One region of the Hydrotalea sp. AMD genome, then DNA from elsewhere that is predicted to be linked to it. Evidence: riboswitches for the same ligand, from Rfam matches in the RefSeq annotation. Region 1 holds a riboswitch; the other holds the start of a gene.
What was found. A riboswitch is a leader RNA that binds a small molecule or an ion and turns the genes downstream of it on or off. The one in region 1 is predicted to bind thiamine pyrophosphate.

Region 1 (11,145 bases):
CGCCAACATCATAAGCTGAGGTTGACGATACATTCTCTGTATCTTTTCCAAATCCTACACCAGCCTGAATGAATGGACGGATCCAGCTTTTCTTATAAGTTAATGAGGAATATATCTCATTATTTAATGGCGTATAAGGAATACTTGTATTGCCAGTAAAAAAATAGTGGCTATAATCTAAAACATAATCCCATACTTTTTTACCATATTGTTCAATTCCTGCAGTTATTACATGCACATAAATGCCTGGAGTTGCCCCTCCCATTACAAATTTTGGCGAATACATAATACCAATACCATTATCATTTCTATAAGAAAAATAAGGAGCTATAGAAAAGCTATTTACAAAACTTGTGTCTGCTCCTGATATATCATAAACAGGTACTGGCTCTAAATTAATTCCTACCGAAGGATGCCACTTACTGCCGCTGCTATCACTAGCATTGCTTTGTGAATAGCCTATAGAGAAAAAATTAACAAAAGAAAATAACAACAATAGCTTTTTCATTTTTTTAATTAACAGTTGATAGGATTAGCAAAAATATTTGATAAAAAAAAGATTATTTCCGTTGCTTTATAATTTTTTGTAAAGGATAGATATATGTTTTATTTTTTATATCCTCTAATACCTTTTTCTAAGCTGTATACCTCTTTAAAACCCTTTTCCAGCAAGAATTCCATTGCTATTTTACTTCTGTTGCCTACTGCACAATACAGTACTGTTATTACTTCCGGGTTTAATTCTCTATAATGATCTTTTAATTTTTTTATAGGAATATTTAATCCTCCTAAGTTTTCTTTATTGTGTTCATCGGTATCACGAACATCGATCAGTTGCAATTCTTTATGCCCTAATAATTCCAGCAATGTATTTAAATCAATAAAATAATTCTTTTTAATACAGTGCTTCAGTTCAGAATGCAATGCAGTAATGGTTTTATTAAGGGGATTAGCTTTAAAGTGATATAGTTGAAATTGCATGGAAGTTATATCTATTACCAGTAACTTACCGGAAAGTATTTCTTTTTGCCCAGTGATCATTTTTATTACTTCATTTGCCTGGATAGTTCCGATAATTCCAGGCAAGGTTGCAACCACGCCAATTTCTGCACAGTTTGGCATATCATCCTCCTCCAGGGGTTCCGGAAATATACATCGGTAGGTAGGACCATCGTGAAAATTAAATACCGATACCTGGCCTTCAAATTTATAAATAGAACCAAAAACAAGTGGTTTATTTTTTATGACACAAGCATCATTCACTAAATATCGGGTAGTAAAATTATCTGAACCATCCACCACAATATCATATTCTTCAATAATAGAAAGCGCATTCTCTGGGGTAATAAATTCATTGATGGGAGTTACATTCACAAATGGGTTAATTGCTTTTACTTTTTGAGATGCAACTGTTGCTTTAAATAATCCAACATCTGATGATGTGTATAAAATTTGCCTTTGCAAATTACTTTCTTCTACTTTATCGCCATCCATTATTGTAATGTATCCAATACCTGCAGCAGCAAGATATTGAACCAAGGGGCACCCCAATCCTCCGGCACCAATAATCAGCACTTTAGCTGCCTTCAGTTTTAATTGCCCATCCACACCAATTTCGGGTAAAATTAATTGACGTTGATAACGTATTTGCTCTTGCGTAGTTAGCATACAAATTATTTTCTACACAAAGGACTCCCAGTCTTTCCATACCGGTTGATACCCTTTTCTTTTTATCATTGCTACAATTTCTGCCGGTGTGCGGCTGTCATCTATTTCAAATTGCTCTAAAGATTCTATTGAAGTAACATACCCACCTGGATTTGTTTTAGAACCTGCACTAATACTGGTAATACCAAGCTGAATGATATTATCTCTAAAATATTCATTTTCACGGGTTGATATAGACAACTCTACCTCTTCATTAAAAATACGCCAGGCACAAATTAGCTGTACCAATTCTTTATCACTCATTACAACTTTCGGTTCTATTAAACCTTCTGCTGGCCTTAATCGGGGAAAAGAAATACTATATTTCGTTTTCCAGTAAGTTTTTTCGAGATAGCTTAAATGTATAGCAGTAAACAAATTATCTGTTCGCCAGTCTTCCAATCCAATTAATACGCCTAAACCAATTTTATGAATACCGGCCTTACCCAGTCTATCGGGTGTTCCCAGCCTGTAATCGAAATTTGACTTTTTCCCTTTTGTATGATGTAGGTGATAATCTGCTTTATGATAGGTTTCCTGATAAACAAGTACTGTATGAAGGCCTGCTGCAATTAAAGTGGCATAGTCATTTTCATCCATAGGTTGCACTTCAATAGAAATATTGGCAAAATGCGGTTTTAGTAAAGTAATTGCTTGTTGAATATAAGGAACTCCCACTGTTTTATTGGCTTCGCCGGTAACCAACAAGATATGCTCAAAACCCTGTTCTTTTAAATACATTGCTTCCTGCATCAACTCATTTGGGGTTAACGTTTTTCTTGCCAGCTTATTATTATAACTAAACCCACAATAGGTGCAAATATTTTGGCATTCATTTGATAAATACAATGGTATATATAACTGTAGTGTTTTACCAAAACGTTTTTGCGTTAATTTGTGGCTTAGTACTGCCATCTGTTGAAGATATGGGAGTGCCGCGGGAGAAATCAATGCTTTAAAATCTTCTAAATTGCGTTTAGATTTATGTAAAGCAACTTCAACATCAACAGCTGTTTTACTATAAATGCTTTCTTTTAATGCATCCCAGTTTAGTAAATTATATTGTTCCTGAAACATGATTTTATTTTTTATAAAGCAGCTAAAAATTGTGTAAACGGACTACTTGCTTCTGCTATACTGCTTTCTGCTGCCAGTCCGGCCAAATAAGCCATTCTGCCAGCCTCTACAGCTTTTTTAAATGCAGCGCCCATTGCTACCGGATTTTCTGCTACTGCAATTGCAGTGTTCACTAGTACAGCTGCGGCCCCCATTTCCATGGCTGCTGCAGCATGACTGGGCGAACCAATTCCGGCATCAACAATAACAGGCACTTTGCTTTGTTCAATGATAATTGATAAAAAATCTTTGGTTAAAAGTCCTTTATTACTGCCAATAGGTGCACCTAATGGCATTACCGCAGCAACGCCCACGTCTTCCAATCGCTTACACAATACCGGATCGGCATGTATATAAGGCAAAACAATAAATCCCAACTTCACCAGTTCTTCTGCTGCTAATAATGTTTCTATGGGATCGGGTAATAAATATTTTGGATCAGGATGAATTTCTAATTTAAGCCAGTTTGTTCCCAGCGCTTCACGTGCCAACTGAGCAGCAAATACAGCCTCTTTTGCATTTCGAACACCGGATGTGTTGGGAATTAAATGAAACTGATTGTTTTGTAAATAGGGTATAATTGCTTCGTCGGCAGATAAAATTTCAATTCTTTTCAGCGCTACCGTTACCAATTCGGAGCCCGAGGCCAATAAAGCCTCCTGCATGAGCAAATGATTTCCAAATTTTCCGGTACCCGTTAAAAGCCTGCTATTAAAAGGCATTCCTGCTATTATTAATGAATCATTCATTTTAATTATATATTAATAGTTCAAAATGTATTTACAGATATTATTTTCTGACATTCCTGCATGATTCTTTGCGCTGCATTTAACATATTCTTTTCTTTAGCAATAGCGCCTGCAACCGCAATACCATACAATCCGGTTTGTAATAGTGGAACTATATCCTCAACCTGTATACCTCCTATACCAATTACTGGTGGCGCATTAATGCCCTTTGCTTTTAATTCTTTGAAAATAGTTCTATAGCCTTCTATACCAAGTATTGGGCTGAGTTTTTGTTTTGTAGTGGTAAATCGAAAAGGGCCTAATCCAATATAATTAGCAGTACTATCAGCTAAATTAATGATATCGCCCAGTGTGTTTGCTGTACAACCAATAATGTAATCATTTCCTAATAATTTTCGAGCATCTGTTATTGGCATATCTTCTTTGCCTATATGAACACCGTCGGCTTTAATATCAAATGCCAGCTCCACATTATCATCTATAATAAATACAGCCTCATATTGTTTACATACCTTTTGAACAGCTAAGGCAATTGTTTTGTAATGAGCATAATCTACCTGCTTTAAACGAAGTTGTATCCATTTTACACCACCACTGCATGCAGCAGCAGCCTGTTCGGCAGAAGTGGCAATAAATTGTACGGGCTGAATCATATATTGATTTTGCTTAAATAGTGATATCCGATAAGTGAATTGCTACTGGAAAGGAAATGATGTGTATATTTTGCAGCTGTTTCGGCAGCTTGTTCTATTTTCAAACCATTTGCCAATGCAGTTATGAGTGCTGATGATAGAACACAACCGCTGCCGTGTTTACTTCCCTTAGGTAATCGTTCGTGTTTATAATGATAGCTGTTTTTATTGTAGTAAAGCATATCTATAACTGCTTCTTGATTGGTTGTATGACCGCCCTTTAAATAAACTGCACAAGATTTACTGATTTCATTAAACAATTGGAGATATTGAGCGCCAAATAAAATTTCTGCTTCAGGAAGATTAGGCGTTATAACATTTACTGAATTTAAAATGTTTTCTAATAATTTTTTTTCAATACAGTTATGAAATAAAAATCCTGCACTTGCTTTCATGATAGGGTCCCAAACAATAATAGCATCTGGAATTTTTTTTCTTAAAAACAGCAGAAGCTCATACAATGCAGCCAGATTTTGAACTATGCCAATTTTAATATATTTAAAATTAAACCTACTTGTTAAAATATTTATTTGTGCTTGCATGTCTTTTAAAGAAACCCATTCAACTTTTTCAAAAGCAATATCATTTTGCCAGGTATTGGCAGAAAGAACGCCCAATCCATAACCACCATTTGCTTCAATGGTTTTTATATCAGAGAGAATGCCGGCTCCGCCACTCGGATCAAATCCTGCAATTGTTAGTATATAAGGTCTTGTAGCTGTCATGCTTATCTATAAATTTCTGCTCCTGTTGCTTTAAATTCTTTTGATTTTTCTTCCATACCTTTTATTTGTAACTTTTCCTGTTCTTCGCTAAAATTTCTAATATCCTGTGTAATTTTCATGGAACAGAAATGAGGACCGCACATAGAACAGAAATGTGCAATCTTAGCTCCATCAGCAGGCAGCGTTTCATCATGAAAGGAACGGGCAGTATCGGGATCTAATGATAAATTAAATTGGTCTTCCCAGCGAAACTCAAATCTGGCTTTACTTAACGCATTGTCACGATATTGTGCACCGGGGTGCCCCTTTGCCAGGTCTGCCGCATGTGCAGCAATTTTGTATGTAATTACACCATCTTTTACATCTTTTTTGTTTGGTAAACCAAGGTGTTCTTTTGGAGTTACATAGCAAAGCATGGCCGTTCCATACCATCCAATCATTGCAGCACCAATTGCAGAAGTAATATGATCATATCCCGGCGCAATATCAGTTGTTAAAGGGCCCAATGTATAAAATGGTGCTTCATTACATTCTTTAAGTTGTTTTTCCATGTTTTCTTTAATCAGGTGCATTGGTACATGGCCGGGGCCTTCAATCATCACTTGTACATCATGTTTCCATGCAATTTTTGTTAATTCGCCAAGTGTTTCTAATTCTGCAAATTGTGCAGCATCATTTGCATCGGCAATAGAACCGGGGCGCAAACCATCTCCTAATGAAAAACTTACATCATAAGCTTTCATAATAGCACAGATTTCTTCAAAATGTGTGTAAAGAAAACTTTCTTTATGGTGTGCTAAACACCATTTTGCCATAATACTACCACCTCTTGAAACAATTCCGGTTAACCTTTTGGATGTGAGTGGAATATAACGCAGTAATACCCCGGCATGAATTGTAAAATAATCTACCCCTTGTTCTGCCTGTTCAATCAATGTATCTTTAAAAATTTCCCAGGTTAAATCTTCTGCTTTACCATTTACTTTCTCTAATGCCTGATAAATTGGTACTGTTCCTACAGGTACCGGACTGTTTCTTATGATCCATTCTCTGGTTTCATGAATATTCTTTCCGGTTGATAAATCCATTAAAGTATCGCCTCCCCAGCGGCAACTCCATACTGCTTTATCTACCTCCTCTTCAATAGAAGAAGTAACAGCAGAATTACCAATATTGGTATTTATTTTAACTAAAAAATTACGGCCTATTATCATCGGTTCACTTTCAGGATGGTTAATATTGGCAGGTATAATAGCTCTGCCAGCTGCCACCTCATCTCTAACAAATTCAGGCGTTATTTTTTTTATTGGCATTCCTGCACCAAAACTATTACCTGCATGTTGTTGATCAAGCAATGGATTATTTTGCCTTTCCTCTATTTGCTGGTTTTCACGAATTGCTATGTATTCCATTTCTGGAGTAATAATACCTTTTCGTGCATAATGTAATTGGGTTACATTCCTGCATGCCTTTGCTTTATATGGTTTTCGAATATGTTGAAATTGCAGACTTTTCAGATCCGGATTATTTAATCGCTGTCTACTATATTCCGATGAGAAATCGTTTAATAACTCTACATCACCGCGTTCAGTGATCCATGATTCTCTTATACGGGGTAATCCCTTTCTTATATCAATTTCTATTGCAGAATCGGTATAAGGGCCGCTGGTATCATAAACTGTTACAGGTGCATTAGACAATACTTCTTCCTTTCCCAATGAGGAATGAATTGTATCGCCCAATTGAATTTCCCGCATAGCTACTTGAATATTAAACAACTTACCCGGTACATAAATTTTTTTTGAACCACTTATTGGAGTTGTTATAATCAGATCGCTTTCAGCTTTCGTTTCTTTATCCTTATTCATATTTATAATTGTGTTGAATAAAAGTATTAAATAATTAAATTATCCTCCCTGCGAAGCCCGAATCAAAACAAGCTTATCATTTGGTTGTAATTGATACTCGTCCCAGTCTTTTTTTTGAATAACAGTATTGTTAACTGCCACTGCAATTCCATTGTATGAAGTAATTGCAAGTTTATCTAGTAGCGCTGTAATAGTTTGGCCTTCAGATAATTCTATCTGAGCCTCATTTAAATGAATAGTCATATACCATTAATAATGGTGAAATAAAAAAGAACCAATAAACTTTAGGAAATACAAAAAAGCAGCAAAAAAAGAAGTATTTACTTTTCCCTACGCAGGCATTATCCTGATCAGGTAAAGGGTATCATCTCAGCCGTATTTCGGCACCCCTAAAGCATTTCAAAAGTAGTGTATTCTAACAATAAAAAAGAATTAAAATTTTAAACTGCAGATTAAAAAATCGCAAATTAATTTTTACTACATATAAATTATAGTAGCTTATTCCAAAAATTATTTTTTTGAATCACACCCCAATTGTATTAGATAGTTCTATAAAAAATAACTAATGCTATTTTGCTTGGTTAACAATAGCATAGCATAGTTTTATAAGCGCCTACTACCAGAGGCTTCCTGCTCCTTGTACAATTACAAAAAGCCCCTTTTCATTTACATAGCCTTTTCTGAACACAAGTATGCTTAGTGTATCTTTACCCAACAATGCTTCGGAATTAGCCCAACCGCACACCGGATCAAATGTGTATTGTATAAAAAGAGGTAGCGTCCACTTTTCTTTATTATATCGAGGCAACAACCACCCACCTCCATTAAAGGAGTAGCCCCCACTATGCCTCTTTTCTTTTTACCAATAAATACCAATTGTTTTCTAATGGCAGATAGCCATAATCATAACAGAAAAAATAGGTATCGCCCTTTTTGTTGGTATAGGTATGGGTGTGGTATGTGAAAGAAAATCCTTTTTGTACCAATTTTTCCTGCGGCAGTTTTATCATACCCAATGCTTGGGGTAGTAATTCTTCCAATATTTTCCTGTTTTTAATCAGGCTGTTATTAATGCTGCGCACATAACTGCTGTAATGGCTTTTGGCTTTGAGTTCGTTGTTGTAAGTATTACGACAGGCATCATCGCAAAATTTTTTGTCGGCCCGGCCTTTCACAGGCTTACCACAACACAAACAGGTTTTTATGGGAGTGGATAACGACATCAGCAAAGGGTTTTAAACTACAATATAGTAAATATTTATCTGTGTGCAAACGTTTAAACACATTTATATACGATTAGAAATAATTAAAAACCGACTCCTGTTTTTGAACCGTTGCAATTTTGTGTTGTTGAAGCGGGAATGACGTCGCCGGCTTTAATTGAAATAAACAAAATTCATCATCGCTGTTCAAACCAATACAGCACAAATTGTAAAACTATGTACGCTTTAAAAAACAAAGTTCAGTTAATCGGAAACTTAGGTAATGCTCCAGAAATTAAAAATTTAGATGGGGGCAAAAAAATGGCTCGTTTTAGTGTAGCCACCAGCGAAACCTATCGCAATGCAAAAGGCGAAAAAATTGCTGAAACGCAATGGCACAATATTGTTGCCTGGGGTAAGGTGGCCGAAATTGCCGAGAAATATTTACAAAAAGGGAGTGAGGTGGCATTGGAAGGCAAATTGGTTTCCCGTTCTTATAACGACAAAGCGGGTAATAAAAAATACATTACCGAAGTGCAGGTAAACGAAATATTAATGTTAGGGGAAAAGCAGGGGGTTAAGGCTTAATGCAAACATCGGGTATGCAATACAAGCAGGGAAGGGCGATAGAATATACCTTCCCTGTACTTACCCGGTTAAACAACAGAGTATATGTTCAGCAAATCCTTACAACTATTGTTTTGTTTACTTTATGCTAATGGTTTGCCATGGTTAGTATAACATAATTCAGATTTTTATGCAATTAAACTAAAGCGGATTGCAAAGGAGGATAATTGAGATTGATTGTTACGCTGTAGTATTATGTGGTATTATTTTTTATAAAGCTTGAGCTGGAAAAATAACAGAATTCAGCAATTGTATGATTACAGCAGATATTTGGTTGCCAAAAATTGGTTACCAATAAATGGAATGATGTAAGAGAAAAGCAACTGCTAATTTGTTTGTAATTTTAAACGTTAACCCTTGTTTAACTGTACATTAAATTGCAGTTTTTTTTAAAAAATGTTACCCGAATAAAGGCTTGCTGCAATAGTGCCGGGTAGGTTTTTTAAAAATTACAAATTTTCTGTAAATACACTTGAAACAATCATTCATTTGAAACGAAAAGAAAAATAATCCATCCCTTTATCCGCTCATTTATAAAAATGCCGGAAAAGGTTTTGCAACCATCTGTTTTTGAAAACAAATTGTATCCAATTATCTTTAATCCCTCATGGTAACAGATACTTCCAACAAAGCCTTTCAATTAGCAAGTGATTTTATTCAATATACCCAACGTTCTGTTTTTTTAACCGGAAAAGCAGGTACTGGTAAAACCACATTTTTAAAATATATAAAAGAACAATCGCTTAAACAATTAGCCATTGTTGCACCCACGGGTGTTGCTGCAATCAATGCCGGCGGCGTTACTATCCATTCTTTTTTTCAATTGCCATTCAGTCCATTTATCCCGGAAACCAATACAAAAAATTATTTTCAATCAAATGTCAAAAACGCATCGCCCGAATTGATGGACCGGCATTATTTATTGGGCCGAATAAAAATAAATACAGAAAGAAGAAGAATTTTTAATGAGCTGGAACTACTGATTATTGATGAAATTAGTATGGTTCGGGCTGATGTGCTGGATGCTATAGATACTGTGTTGCGCCATTTTAGAAAACGTCATTTCGAGCCTTTTGGCGGTGTTCAGGTTTTGTTGATTGGTGATATGTATCAACTGCCGCCTGTTGCCAAACAGGAAGAGTGGCAAATTTTATCGGAATACTATGATAGCCCTTATTTTTTCAGCAGCCGGGTTATACAGGCAGCACCACCAGCTTATATTGAATTAGATAAAATATACCGGCAAAAAGATGCTGATTTTATTGAAATATTGAATCAAATTCGCAACAATTGCTTAAGCGATAACGGTTATACCTTGTTGCACCAACATTATCGGCCCGATTTTCAGAGTGCAGATGCAGACGGGTACATCATGTTAACCACCCACAACGAAAAAGCAGACCATATTAATGCGCAACAATTAAAAAAGCTAACCAAACCCTTACATACCTTTCATGCCAGCATTGAACAGGATTTTCCGGAAAAAAATTATCCTGCCGATGTTGCATTGCAATTAAAGGTAGGGGCACAGGTAATGTTTATTAAAAACGATGCGGATAAAGCCAAACGTTATTTCAACGGTAAAATTGGGATAATTGATAAAATGGAAGAAGATAAAATATTTGTTCGTTGTGCCAACGAACCCGATTTAATTGAAGTGAAAAAATACCGTTGGGAACATGTTCGATATGCACACAATGCACAAAAACAACAAATTGAAGAAGAGGTAGTGGGCGCATTTACACAGTATCCGCTGCGTTTGGCCTGGGCCATCACTATTCATAAAAGTCAGGGCCTTACTTTTGAAAAAGCCATTATTGATGCCGGCGCTGCTTTCGCGCCCGGACAGGTATATGTAGCACTAAGCCGATGTACCAGTTTGCAGGGAGTAGTACTTCATAGCAAGATTTCAGCACAGAGTTTACATACCGATCAACGCATTGTAAATTTTGCAGCAGGTTGCAAAACAGAAGCTTTGCCTTACACTTTACAGCAATCAAAAAAGTTATTTCAACAAAAAACAATTATTGCATTATTTAATTTTGAAACTGTTACTAACCTGTGTGCTGCTTTAAAAACACTTATTACAGAACAACAAACTGCCTTTAATGATACTGCAATAGACTTTGTACAAAAAATTTCAGAAAAAATTGATGCACTAATTGAAGTAGGAAAAAAATTTCATCCGCAATTAATTCAATTGTTTCAGGAAGATGAACTGCCGGAGGCAATACCAGCCTTACAACTAAGAATACAGCAGGCCGCTCTTTATTTTGATAAAGAAATACAAACCCTGTTAGAATTTTTAAAAATCTCACCAGTAAGTACAGACAGTAAATTGCAGGCTTTACATTACAATGATTTAATCAAGGAATTGTATACACAATTAGCAAAACAACAATACCAATTGCAATTATGCAACAATGGTTTTTATGTGGATGTTTTTTTGCAGAAGAAAA
Region 2 (11,145 bases), on a different contig from region 1:
ACATTAATTATTAGTGATATGCGGGAAGCCATTATATTGGGAGAATTTATAACCGGCAGCAGACCCGCTGCAGAATTTTATGAAGTATTCAAAGGGCATTTCTCTGAAGGTTTTGATGTGGAAAAGGATTTGCAGAAAATTGGCGTAGTAAATCAAACCACACAATTAGCTACCGATACCCAGGCCATAGCCGATTATTTAAAAAATGTAATGATTGTAAAATATCAATTAACCGATGCTACCATGCAACAAAGATTTGCTGATACCAGAGATACATTGTGTTATGCTACCAACGATAACCAAACTGCAGTAACAGGTATGTTGCGTACTCCTGCCGATTTGGCTATTGTTATAGGAGGTTATAAAAGCAGTAATACTTCACACCTGGTTGAATTGTGCGAACAGCAATTACCTACTTATTTTATTGATAGTGCCAATAAATTATTAGATGCACAAAACTTAGTGCATTGCAACTGGCAAACCAAAGCAACCCAAACCATTTCAGGTTATTTACCTGGCAAAACACCTCTTAAAATCTTAATTACCAGCGGAGCAAGTTGTCCGGATAATATTGTAGAAGCAGTAATAGAAAGGCTGGTATCATTTTTCCCCGGCGCCAAAACAATGGAAGCAGTTCGCACTGCTTTTCAATAACAAGAAACCCTCCTGAAATGAATCCGGGGGGTTTCTTCAATATCTGCAAAAGATAAGAACTACATTTTTTTAGTAGTGTCCATTGCTTTTTTAGCAGTATCCATAGCTGGCATGCTGTCATGTTTCATGGTTGTGTCCATAGCAGGAGCAGTTGTTGCTGTAGAATCTGCTTTTGCTTCTTTGTTTTCACCGCTGTTGCAAGCTACAAAACCTGCGATTGCTAAAAGAGCTAATAATTTTTTCATTGTACTTGTTTTTTTAAAATTTTAAAATTTGCGCAAATATAGGCTTCACGCTTAAAATACACAAAATTTAACGATATTTTTTGTTATTTATTTTTTCCGAAAGAAAATTCTAATGGGTACTCCCTTAAAATTAAAGTGTGCACGGAGCTGATTTTCCAGATAATTTTTGTACGGCATTTTAATATCATCCGGAAAATTAGTAAAAAAAGCAAAAGAAGGCACATGAGTTGGCAACTGGGTTACATACTTTATTTTTACGGTATGCCCCCGCACTACCGGTGCATGGTAAGCTTCAACCGCTTTTAGCATTACTTCATTTAGTTTGGATGTAGCAATTTTTTGTTGCTTACTTTCAAATACCGCCATACCGGCTTCCAGCACTTTTAGTAACCTTGTTTTTTCTAATGCTGAAATAAACAAAACGGGCACATCGGTAAATGGCGCAATTTTTTCTTTTAGTTTTTTCTCATAATCACGGGCAGTATTAGTGTTTTTTTCCATCAAATCCCATTTATTAACTACTACTACTACACCTTTTCCTTTACGGGTAGCTAAACTAAATAACGATACATCCTGAGCAGTAATACCTTTTTGTGCATCAATTACAATCAAACAAACATCGGCTTCATCCATGGCTTTAATGGCACGGATTACAGAATAAAATTCTAAATCGTCTTTCTCGCTGTTTTTTTTCCGAATACCGGCGGTATCAATTAGTATACATTCTTTATTGAATAAGTTGTAATGAGTATGAATGGTATCACGGGTGGTTCCGGCAACATCACTTACAATGGTTCTTTCTTCACCCAGCAAAGCATTCAGTAATGAAGATTTACCCACATTCGGCTGCCCTATAATGGCTAATTTGGGAATTGTTTTTTCTGTTGTTTCCTTTTCATCAAGCACTTCAGGTATATTGGCCACAATGGCATCTAATAATTCGCCGGTACCCGTTCCACTGATACTGCTGATGGTATAAATGGTATCAAAACCCAGACGATAAAATTCGGCGGCTTCTAATTCGCGCTGCCCATTATCAACTTTATTCACAGTTAGAAACACTGGTTTTTTTGCCTGCCGCAGCAAATGCGCCATGGCATCATCTAAATCGGTAATGCCCACGGCAACATCTACCATAAAAACAATAGTATCGGCTTCCTGAATGGCAATTTGCACCTGCTTACGAATTTCTTTTTCAAATACATCCTGCGAATCGGGCACAAAACCGCCGGTATCAATTACATTAAAGGTTTTGCCGGCCCATTCAGAAATACCATATTGCCGGTCGCGGGTTACGCCGCTAATATCATCTACAATAGCTTTGCGCTGTTCTAATAAACGGTTAAACAGTGTACTTTTCCCCACATTTGGTCTGCCTACAATTGCTACTGTATAGCCCATAATTCACATTTTTTACAGATGGTTAAATTTTTAATGATAGCCAAATTCTTTCAAAAACAAATCATTATCCCGCCATTTTGGCCGCACTTTTACAAATAATTCTAAAAATACCTTTCCGCCTAAGAAGGCCTCTATATCTTTTCTGGCCAAAGTTCCAATTTCTTTTATTTTATTACCCTGATGCCCAATGATGATCGATTTCTGGGTATCTCTGTTTACAATAATATCGGCCTGTATTTTAATTAAGTGTTCTTTTTCTTTAAACTCGTTTACCAGTACCGCCACATGATAAGGTATTTCCTCTTCAAACAAAGTATAAATTTTTTCCCGGATTAATTCACTCACAAAAAAACGGGTGGGTAAATCACTTAATTCATCTTCGGGATAAAAAGGTTCTCCTTCGGGCAAAAATTCAACGATTGAATTGACCAGTTCATCGGTTTTTTGCTGCTGCAATGCTGCAATGGCCAACACTTTTTTAGCATAAGGTTTTGATTCAAAGAAATGAATGGCATTTTGCAACACTTCTTTGCCCACCTTATCTTTTTTATTCAACACCACAATAACAGGCACTTTTAAATGCAGCGATTGAAACAGGGCATCGCAACTTTCCAAATCGTCGGTAACATCTGCTAATAAAATGGCCACATCCGTATCTTCCAATGCACTTTTCACTGCACCCATCATTTTTTCGTGCAATTTGTATTTGGCTTCAATGATGCCGGGTGTATCTGAAAATACAATTTGGTATTCGCCGGGTTTGCTTAAAAACCCTTTGATACGATGGCGTGTGGTTTGCACTTTTGCAGAAACAATAGCCAGCTTCTCGCCCAATAAGGCGTTGAGTAATGTGCTTTTACCTGCATTGGGTTTTCCAAAAATACCTACAAATCCCGCTTTCATGATGATAACTGTGTTTAAAAACTAAAAGCCTCACGAATTGAGGCTTTTAAAGTTTTAGTTGCGAGGGGGGGAATCGAACCTCCGACCTTCGGGTTATGAGCCCGACGAGCTACCGCTGCTCTACCTCGCGATTTAATAAGTTGCAAAATTAAGGTTAGCAAGGTGAACTGCCAAAACTAATTTAACATTAGTCTGCTTTTTGAATGGAAGATGCGCCGCTCGACTGAATATTTTGAATAACGGGATTGCCTTTATATCGTATACTGCTGGCACCACTGGCTTCTAATCGGGTAAAAGTTTTTTCTACATTTACACGAACATTCGATGCGCCGGAAGCAGATACATCGCAGTTGGCTACGGTTAAATCATAACCTTTTATTACACTGGCGCCGCTAACATCTACATTTAAAGTTCCTACCTTTCCTTTCATTGTTGCATTGGATGCTCCGCTTAAGTTAATGGATAATTCAGCTACATTAAAACTGCCTTTTACATAACTGGCACCGGTTGCTTTTAATTTTAAAGCATTTCCTTTTAATTGATCAACAATATTCAACTGGCTGGCTCCTGAAAGCACAATTTTATTTAAATCAGTAACTGTTACATAAGCTTTAATTTTTTTATCGCTCCAATTCCATTTGTTCCAAAAACCACTTTCCGTATAAATGTGCAATACATCATTTTTTACTTCAGTGATAATTTTTGCTTTATCGCCCCCATCGGCACTAATGGCAACGGCATTAGTATTACCTTGTGAAAGGTACACCGTAACAGCACCGGAAACATCTAATCCGGAAAAATTGCCCACCTTCCGTACTTCGGCATTGGCATCATACACCAAATTTTTAACTTCCTGCCCTTTTACAAAAGAAAGCGACAGAAGGGTTACCAGCATCAACATTATTTTTTTCATTGTTATTTGTTTAAAGAAATGAAACAAAAAAGTTAGTTTTTACATTGAAACGCAGCACTGCAAAAAAAGTTACACCCTTTTTAAATTTTTACGCATTAATTTTGCAGCAGATTTTCCCCGGGGTGCTGGATTGCCTTGATGGGTTAACACATCAACAACATCCGGCTGAGATAATACCCGTTGAACCTGAACAGGGTAATTCCTGCGAAGGGAAGGTGTACTGCTTATTTTAGTCAGCCTCTCCATTAGCACAGCTCCCTGTTCCCAAATTTTTTAACCATTTAATCAAAAAAAAATGAAATTCTTTTTGGGAACGCTGGCATTTTTGCTTTGTTATGTTAACAGCTTTAGCCAGATAAAAAAACATGCTTTTCTTTCGGGTGTAGTAGTAGATGCACAAACCAAAAAACCCGTTGCAGGCGCTGCTATTACAACGCAAAACAGAACCACCATTACCGGTGATGATGGCCATTTTATTTTCATGAACCTGATAACCGGCAATACTACCGTTGTTGTAAACAGCATTGGATTTGAAGTGTACAAGCGTACCATTCAAATACCTCAGGAAGGACAAAAGTTAGAAATTACTTTAACCAACATTCCATTATTCCTACAGCCTTTAGAAGTGAAGGCCATCCGCGCAGGCAGTAAAGCACCATTTGCAGTTACCAATATCAATGAACAGGAAATTGCCAAAACCAATCTGGGACAGGATATTCCATTCCTCCTCAACCAAACCCCTTCTGTGTTTGTAAACTCAGATGCCGGCAATGGCATTGGCTATACCGATATCCACATCAGAGGTACAGATGCTACGAGAATAAATGTTACCCTTAATGGTATTCCTTATAATGATGCAGAAAGCCAGGGTACTTATTGGGTGGATTTACCTGATTTTGCTTCATCGCTCAATAGCATTCAAATTCAGCGTGGCGTAGGTACTTCCTCCAACGGCACTGGTGCATTTGGCGCTACCATCAACCTTTCTACCAACGAATTTCATGAAAAGCCTTATGCTGAAGTCAATAATAGTTATGGCTCTTTCAACTCCTGGAAAAATACATTGAAAGTGGGTAGTGGTTTATTGAATGGACATTTTACCGTTGATGCCCGTTTGAGCAAAATCAGCAGCGATGGGTATATTGACCGTGCCAGCTCACTGCTGCAATCATTTGCACTTTCTACCGCTTATATCAACAAAAAAACTTCCATTCGTTTTAATATTTTCTCCGGAAAAGAAAAAACTTATCAGGCCTGGTACGGCGTACCCGATACCCTGTTGGCAAAAGACAGAACCTACAATCCCGCCGGAACAGAAAAACCCGGAGCACCATACGCCAACGAAACCGACAATTACCAGCAAGACCACTATCAGCTATTTCTGAATCAGGAAATCAACAATCGTTGGAATTTTAATACAGCTTTATTCATGACTTATGGCCGGGGTTATTATGAAGAATACAAAGCCGCGCAAAATTTTAGTGATTATGGTTTATCGCCATTTATCGTGGGCAATACGGTACTTGATTCAACCGATTTAATTCGCCGCCGCTGGTTAAGCAACCATTTTTACGGGCAAATTGCCTCACTGCAATACAAAAACGCCAAAGATGAACTCACTATTGGTGGTGGATGGACGCGGTATGAAGGCAACCATTTCGGTAATGTAATATGGGCACAATATGGTGTAACAGAGCCCAACTATCAGTATTATTATTATCCTGCAGTAAAAACCGACATCAATGTGTATACCAAATGGCAACACAATTTTGCAAAGTACTGGTATAGTTTTGCCGATGTGCAATACCGTACCGTTACCCACAATATGCAGGGCTTTGAAGGCAATGGCAATTTAGATGTAAACCGTACTTTTCACTTTGTGAATCCGAAAGCAGGTATTACCTACAGCCACAATAGTTGGCAGGCCTATTTCAGTTATGCCTTGGGTAATAAAGAACCCAACAGAGATGATTTTCAGGCCAGTTTACAAAATCAGCCCGTAGCAGAAACCCTACACGATTTTGAGTTAGGCGTTGCCAGAAAAAATAGCCGTTTTAATTATAGCGCCAATCTGTATTATATGTTGTACAAAAACCAATTGGTGTTAACCGGTATTATTAACGATGTAGGTGCTTATACCCGCATTAATGTTCCGAACAGTTACAGAATGGGAATTGAATTACAAGGTGCATATGTATTTAATGAATGGCTAAATGCGCAAGCTAATTTGAGTTTTAGCAGAAATAAAATAAAAAGCTTTACCGAGTATATAGACAATTATGATACCGGCGGACAAAATGCCGTGCAACACAACAATACAGATATTTCTTTTTCGCCCGATATTATTGGTGGTGTTACCATCAATATTATTCCTGCAAAAAATGTTACCCTTAGTTTGTTAAGCAAATATGTAAGCAAACAGTATATGGATAATACCCAAACCGAAAACAGAAGTTTGCCCGGCTTTTTTACTGAAACCGTTCGCACCAGTTATAGTGTAAAGAATGTAGTATTTAAGGAATGGAATTTTATTCTGCAGGTGAATAATGTATTCAATAAATTATACCAGCCCAACGGTTATACCTATAGTTACATCAGCAACAATCAGTTGTACACCGATAATAATTATTTCCCCATGGCCGGCACCAATTTTATGATGGCTGTGAATATTTTTTTATAAAGATTGTACACAAATTCAACAAAGGAGGTTAGCTGGTTCATCAAGCTAACCTCTTTTTTATCGGCCAAATTTATCTTCCCATGCCAGCATACCACCGGCTAAATTGGTAACATCACTAAAACCTAATTGCTCTAATATCATGGCAGCCTGCATGCTTCTGTTGCCACTTCTGCAATACACAATAATAGGTTCCTCTTTTAAATCTTCAATCGCTTCAATTTGCATGGTTTGTACTTTGCCTAAAGGCAGTAAAATTCCACCAATATTAAATTCTGCATTTTCATGCGGTTCCCGCACATCTATCAGGTTTACCGGTTCGCCATTTTCAATTTTCATTTTTAAGTCATCTACTGAAAGTACTTTCATATTTTTATAAATTAGTGAATGATAGTTTAGTAGCGCAAGGCAGAATCTCTTGCGGGTGGTGGTGTACTACTGATAAATACATCTATCACCTGTCCCTGATGAATTACATTATGCACTTTGGTTCCCGGTGATACTTCGGTAAATACTTCCGGAATTTGTTTCACAATAAAAGCATTCAATGTATCAGACACATTATCCATGGGTACAATTGAACCAATATTAATATTTAAAGCATTCAACTGGTTACGTGCCTGTGCCAAAGTGAGTCCAATTAAATCGGGCACCTGGTATTCACCACTGCCAATACCGCTGCCTAACACAAAACTAATAACGCTGCCCACGGGCAATTTGGTGCCGGGCTTAATGCTGCTTCCATTATACCGTTGCTCTAACACAGCATTACGGGCAATATCCGGTTTATAAGTAGTATCACCCATTTTTAACCCAAGGGTTTGCAAATACATTTGTGCACTTTTAATGGAAAAACCGATTAAGTTGGGCATAGATACTTCGGGTGCTGATGCCCGATTCACGGTTAAATAAATAGTACGCCCCAGTTTAACCTGTGCATCGGCATCTGGACTTTGTTTGGCCACAGCCAATGCCCCAATGGTATTATCATACACTGAATCGATTACCTGCACATGAAAACCCTTTGCGGTTAAAGCTTGTCGTGCAGCATCTATATTTTGCCCAATTACAGAGGGTACTTTTTCGGTTTTATTATGTTGGGTTATAAACGACAACATTTCAATGAAAACAAACAGCGCAACCAATACAATGCCAATGGCTGCCATAATATTTACCCAAAGAGGCTTACGCGTAATGAATTTAAACACGATATTTTTAGTTGGTTCAGTGAAAATAATTGATTTGAAGGGTAAAAGCCATTTAGTATTTGTTAAAAGCCTCCTCAATTAATCGGGTATAAAATTCCTGCAAGCTCCACCCCATTGTTTTAACCTGCTGGGGTACAATACTCGCTTCACTTTGTCCGGGTATTGTGTTCACTTCTAACAAATAAGGCGCTTGCCTGGCTGCATTAAAAATAAAATCCATTCGTACAATACCGCGGCAATTCAACACTTCATAAACCTTTCTTGCTGCTGCTTCTAATTTGTTTTGCCATTCGGCAGGTATAATGGCCGGCGTAATTTCCTTGCTTTTTCCATGGTATTTTGCTTCAAAATCAAAAAAATCTTTTTCGGTCATCACCTCTGTAATGGGCAATACAATAATGTTTCCTTCAGATTTAAATACCCCAATGGTAAATTCACGGCCGGCAATATATTCTTCTACCAACACCTGATTGTCTTCTTGGAATGCTTTTTCAATAGCGGGCATTAGTTCGGCCGCATCATTCACTTTACTCATACCAATGCTACTGCCACCATTATTGGGTTTAATAAACACAGGCAATTGTATGGTTTGCAAAATTTCAGTTGCAGTTACCGGTGTATGATGAAATACATGCATGCTTTTGGCAACCGAAATGCCACTGAATGCTACTACAGCAACGGTATACCGTTTATTAAAGGTAATGGCCGATGTAGCAGCATCACAACTAGTATAAGGCAGATGTAGCATATCAAAATAGCCCTGCATTTTACCATCCTCGCCGGGTGTGCCGTGTATACAAAATAAAACGGCATCAAAATGAATGGTAGTACCCGATTCCTGAATAGTAAAATCGGCTTTGTTCACTGGCTGTTGTTGACCATTGGATGGAATATACCACCATCCTGCCGGAGTAATATCAATCACAAACACATCGTATAATGAGCGATTGATATGCGTTTCTATTGTTTTAGCGCTTTTATAACTTATTTCCGCCTCGCGACTATATCCGCCCGTAACCAAAGCAATCTTTTTCTTCATATATTATGATTAATACTTTTTACCATTTGCAATTATCATGTGTATTAAAAGGCCAACCCAATTACCTTTTTTACATGTATACGCCAAATATAGCAACTATTCTATGTTTACAATGGATACGAGTTGGAGAATCAGCAGCTATGCTCAGCACCAATCGGCTACAAAAAAGGTGAAGAAACCTATAGCTTCTTCACCTCACGCTGGCGGGAAATATCACCCACCGTTACAGAATGTTACTTTTCAGTAGCATTTGATTGACCTTATAAAGTTAATATGCTTTTGTAGAAAATGACAAATTTTTTTCTACAAAAAAATATGCACAAATGTTAAATATGCAAACGGTCTTTTTTAGCAAGCAGCCCTTCTACTGTTTCCTGATACATTTCATCGGGTACGCAACAATCTACCGGACAAACAGAGGCGCATTGGGGCTCTTCATGAAAACCCTGACACTCCGTACATTTATTGGGAACAATATAATAGGTATCGGTTGATATGGGTGGAAAGCGTTGTTCTACATCCACAGCAGTACCGTCCATTAAAGTAAACGTGCCTTTTACAGTAGTTCCATCGGCAATTGCCCATTCAACACCGCCTTCGTAAATAGCATTATTGGGGCATTCGGGCTCACAGGCACCGCAATTAATACATTCATCTGTAATTTTAATGGCCATAAGTGTAATTTTGAATTTTTGAAAGATGTAACAAATTTAAACGCAAAAGCAATTCAACAAATGGATTTAGCACAAAGAATTATCGCATTGAGCAAATTAGGCGCCTATATGCAGGCAAATGAGGCAGAATGGCAAGCTATAAAAAAAATAGCTGCCGAAAAAAATCTCTGGTTTTTACCCGAATTTATTGATACAGCCATTGAAAATATTTGTACCGCTTTTTTACAGGAAGATAAATTAGCCGCCTGGGTACAGCAATACGATATTGCCCAACACAATGCAAGCCCCAAAAATATTGGTATTGTAATGGCTGGTAATATTCCATTGGTTGGGTTTCATGATTTTTTATGTGTATGCATCAGCGGGCACAATGCCATTATTAAACCTTCTTCAAAAGATGAAGTACTGATCACCCACCTGATACAAAAATTATTTGTCTTTGAGCCTTCACTGAAAGATAGCATCACTATTGCGCCACAATTAAAAGGCTGTGATGCCTATATTGCCACAGGCAGCAATAACAGTAGCCGGTATTTTGACTATTATTTTGGAAAATATCCGCACATTATACGCCGCAACAGAACCTCTGTAGCACTGTTAACCGGTGAGGAAACAAAAGAGGAACTTGCTGCCCTGGCCTCAGACATTCAATTGTATTTTGGTTTGGGATGCAGAAATGTTACCAAAATTTATGTTCCGGAAAATTATGATTTCATCCCTCTGCTGCAAGCCTTGAAGCAATACGATTATTATATGGATTTTCATAAATACAAACACAATTATGATTACCAACTGGCTGTATTAATTATGAGCAATCAGTATTATATGACCAATGAATCGGTGCTGCTGGTAGAAAAAGAAACACTCTTCTCTCCCATTGCACAAATACACTACGGTTATTACAGCAATGCACAGGAATTGAAAAAAACATTGCAACGAAACAACGATGTACAATGCATTGTTAGCAAAAAAGATGTACCTTTCGGAAATGCGCAACAACCGGCACTGAACGATTATGCCGATGGAGAAGACACCTTATTGTTTTTAAACAACATTGCTAATTACAACCATGTTAACCAAAACGTGTTATAATTTTTTTGAGTTCACTAACAGAAAATACGACAAGCATCGTAAAACATTTGTTAAATGGATTTTTACTAACAAACAGTATTCAAACTGCTGCGTTACTTTGCAATAGAAGTTTAATTTTTCACATTTATTAATGTATATACTATGAAACTTAAAAACGTGTTAGCGATTGTTGCCATTAGTGCTGCAACCGCTTTATTAAGTGTATGGGGCTTTGGCCGTTATCAGGAATACAGGTATGCAGGTATGCAGGAACCCGGTAAATTACCCGTAAATTATGCCGGTTTTTTTAACAACCATTCCGGACCATCAGACAACAGTTTTGATTTTACAGAGGCTTGT

Region 2: linked by a shared signal. The riboswitch ahead of EO766_RS01390 (TonB-dependent receptor) and the one ahead of thiS (sulfur carrier protein ThiS) in region 1 are both predicted to bind thiamine pyrophosphate.

The regions. Positions count from the first base shown of each region.
Region 1 is NZ_SCKY01000013.1:38,560-49,704, reverse strand. It holds gene EO766_RS10780 (hypothetical protein) at 1-508, opposite strand, end outside; gene moeB (HesA/MoeB/ThiF family protein) at 607-1,668, opposite strand; gene thiH (2-iminoacetate synthase ThiH) at 1,681-2,784, opposite strand; gene EO766_RS10765 (thiazole synthase) at 2,796-3,572, opposite strand; gene EO766_RS10760 (thiamine phosphate synthase) at 3,593-4,225, opposite strand; gene EO766_RS10755 (hydroxymethylpyrimidine/phosphomethylpyrimidine kinase) at 4,222-4,989, opposite strand; gene thiC (phosphomethylpyrimidine synthase ThiC) at 4,992-6,857, opposite strand; gene thiS (sulfur carrier protein ThiS) at 6,897-7,100, opposite strand; TPP riboswitch at 7,168-7,258, opposite strand; gene EO766_RS10740 (hypothetical protein) at 7,700-8,080, opposite strand; gene EO766_RS10735 (single-stranded DNA-binding protein) at 8,297-8,647, shown strand; gene EO766_RS10730 (helix-turn-helix domain-containing protein) at 9,294-11,145, shown strand, end outside.
Region 2 is NZ_SCKY01000001.1:308,997-320,141, forward strand. It holds gene EO766_RS01360 (4-hydroxy-3-methylbut-2-enyl diphosphate reductase) at 1-654, shown strand, start outside; gene EO766_RS01365 (hypothetical protein) at 714-899, opposite strand; gene der (ribosome biogenesis GTPase Der) at 987-2,300, opposite strand; gene era (GTPase Era) at 2,331-3,203, opposite strand; tRNA gene EO766_RS01380 (tRNA-Met) at 3,262-3,333, opposite strand; gene EO766_RS01385 (head GIN domain-containing protein) at 3,391-4,116, opposite strand; TPP riboswitch at 4,225-4,346, shown strand; gene EO766_RS01390 (TonB-dependent receptor) at 4,412-6,796, shown strand; gene EO766_RS01395 (rhodanese-like domain-containing protein) at 6,854-7,162, opposite strand; gene EO766_RS01400 (PASTA domain-containing protein) at 7,189-8,001, opposite strand; gene EO766_RS01405 (D-alanine--D-alanine ligase) at 8,054-9,040, opposite strand; gene EO766_RS01410 (4Fe-4S dicluster domain-containing protein) at 9,367-9,714, opposite strand; gene EO766_RS01415 (acyl-CoA reductase) at 9,733-10,806, shown strand; gene EO766_RS01420 (Do family serine endopeptidase) at 10,948-11,145, shown strand, end outside.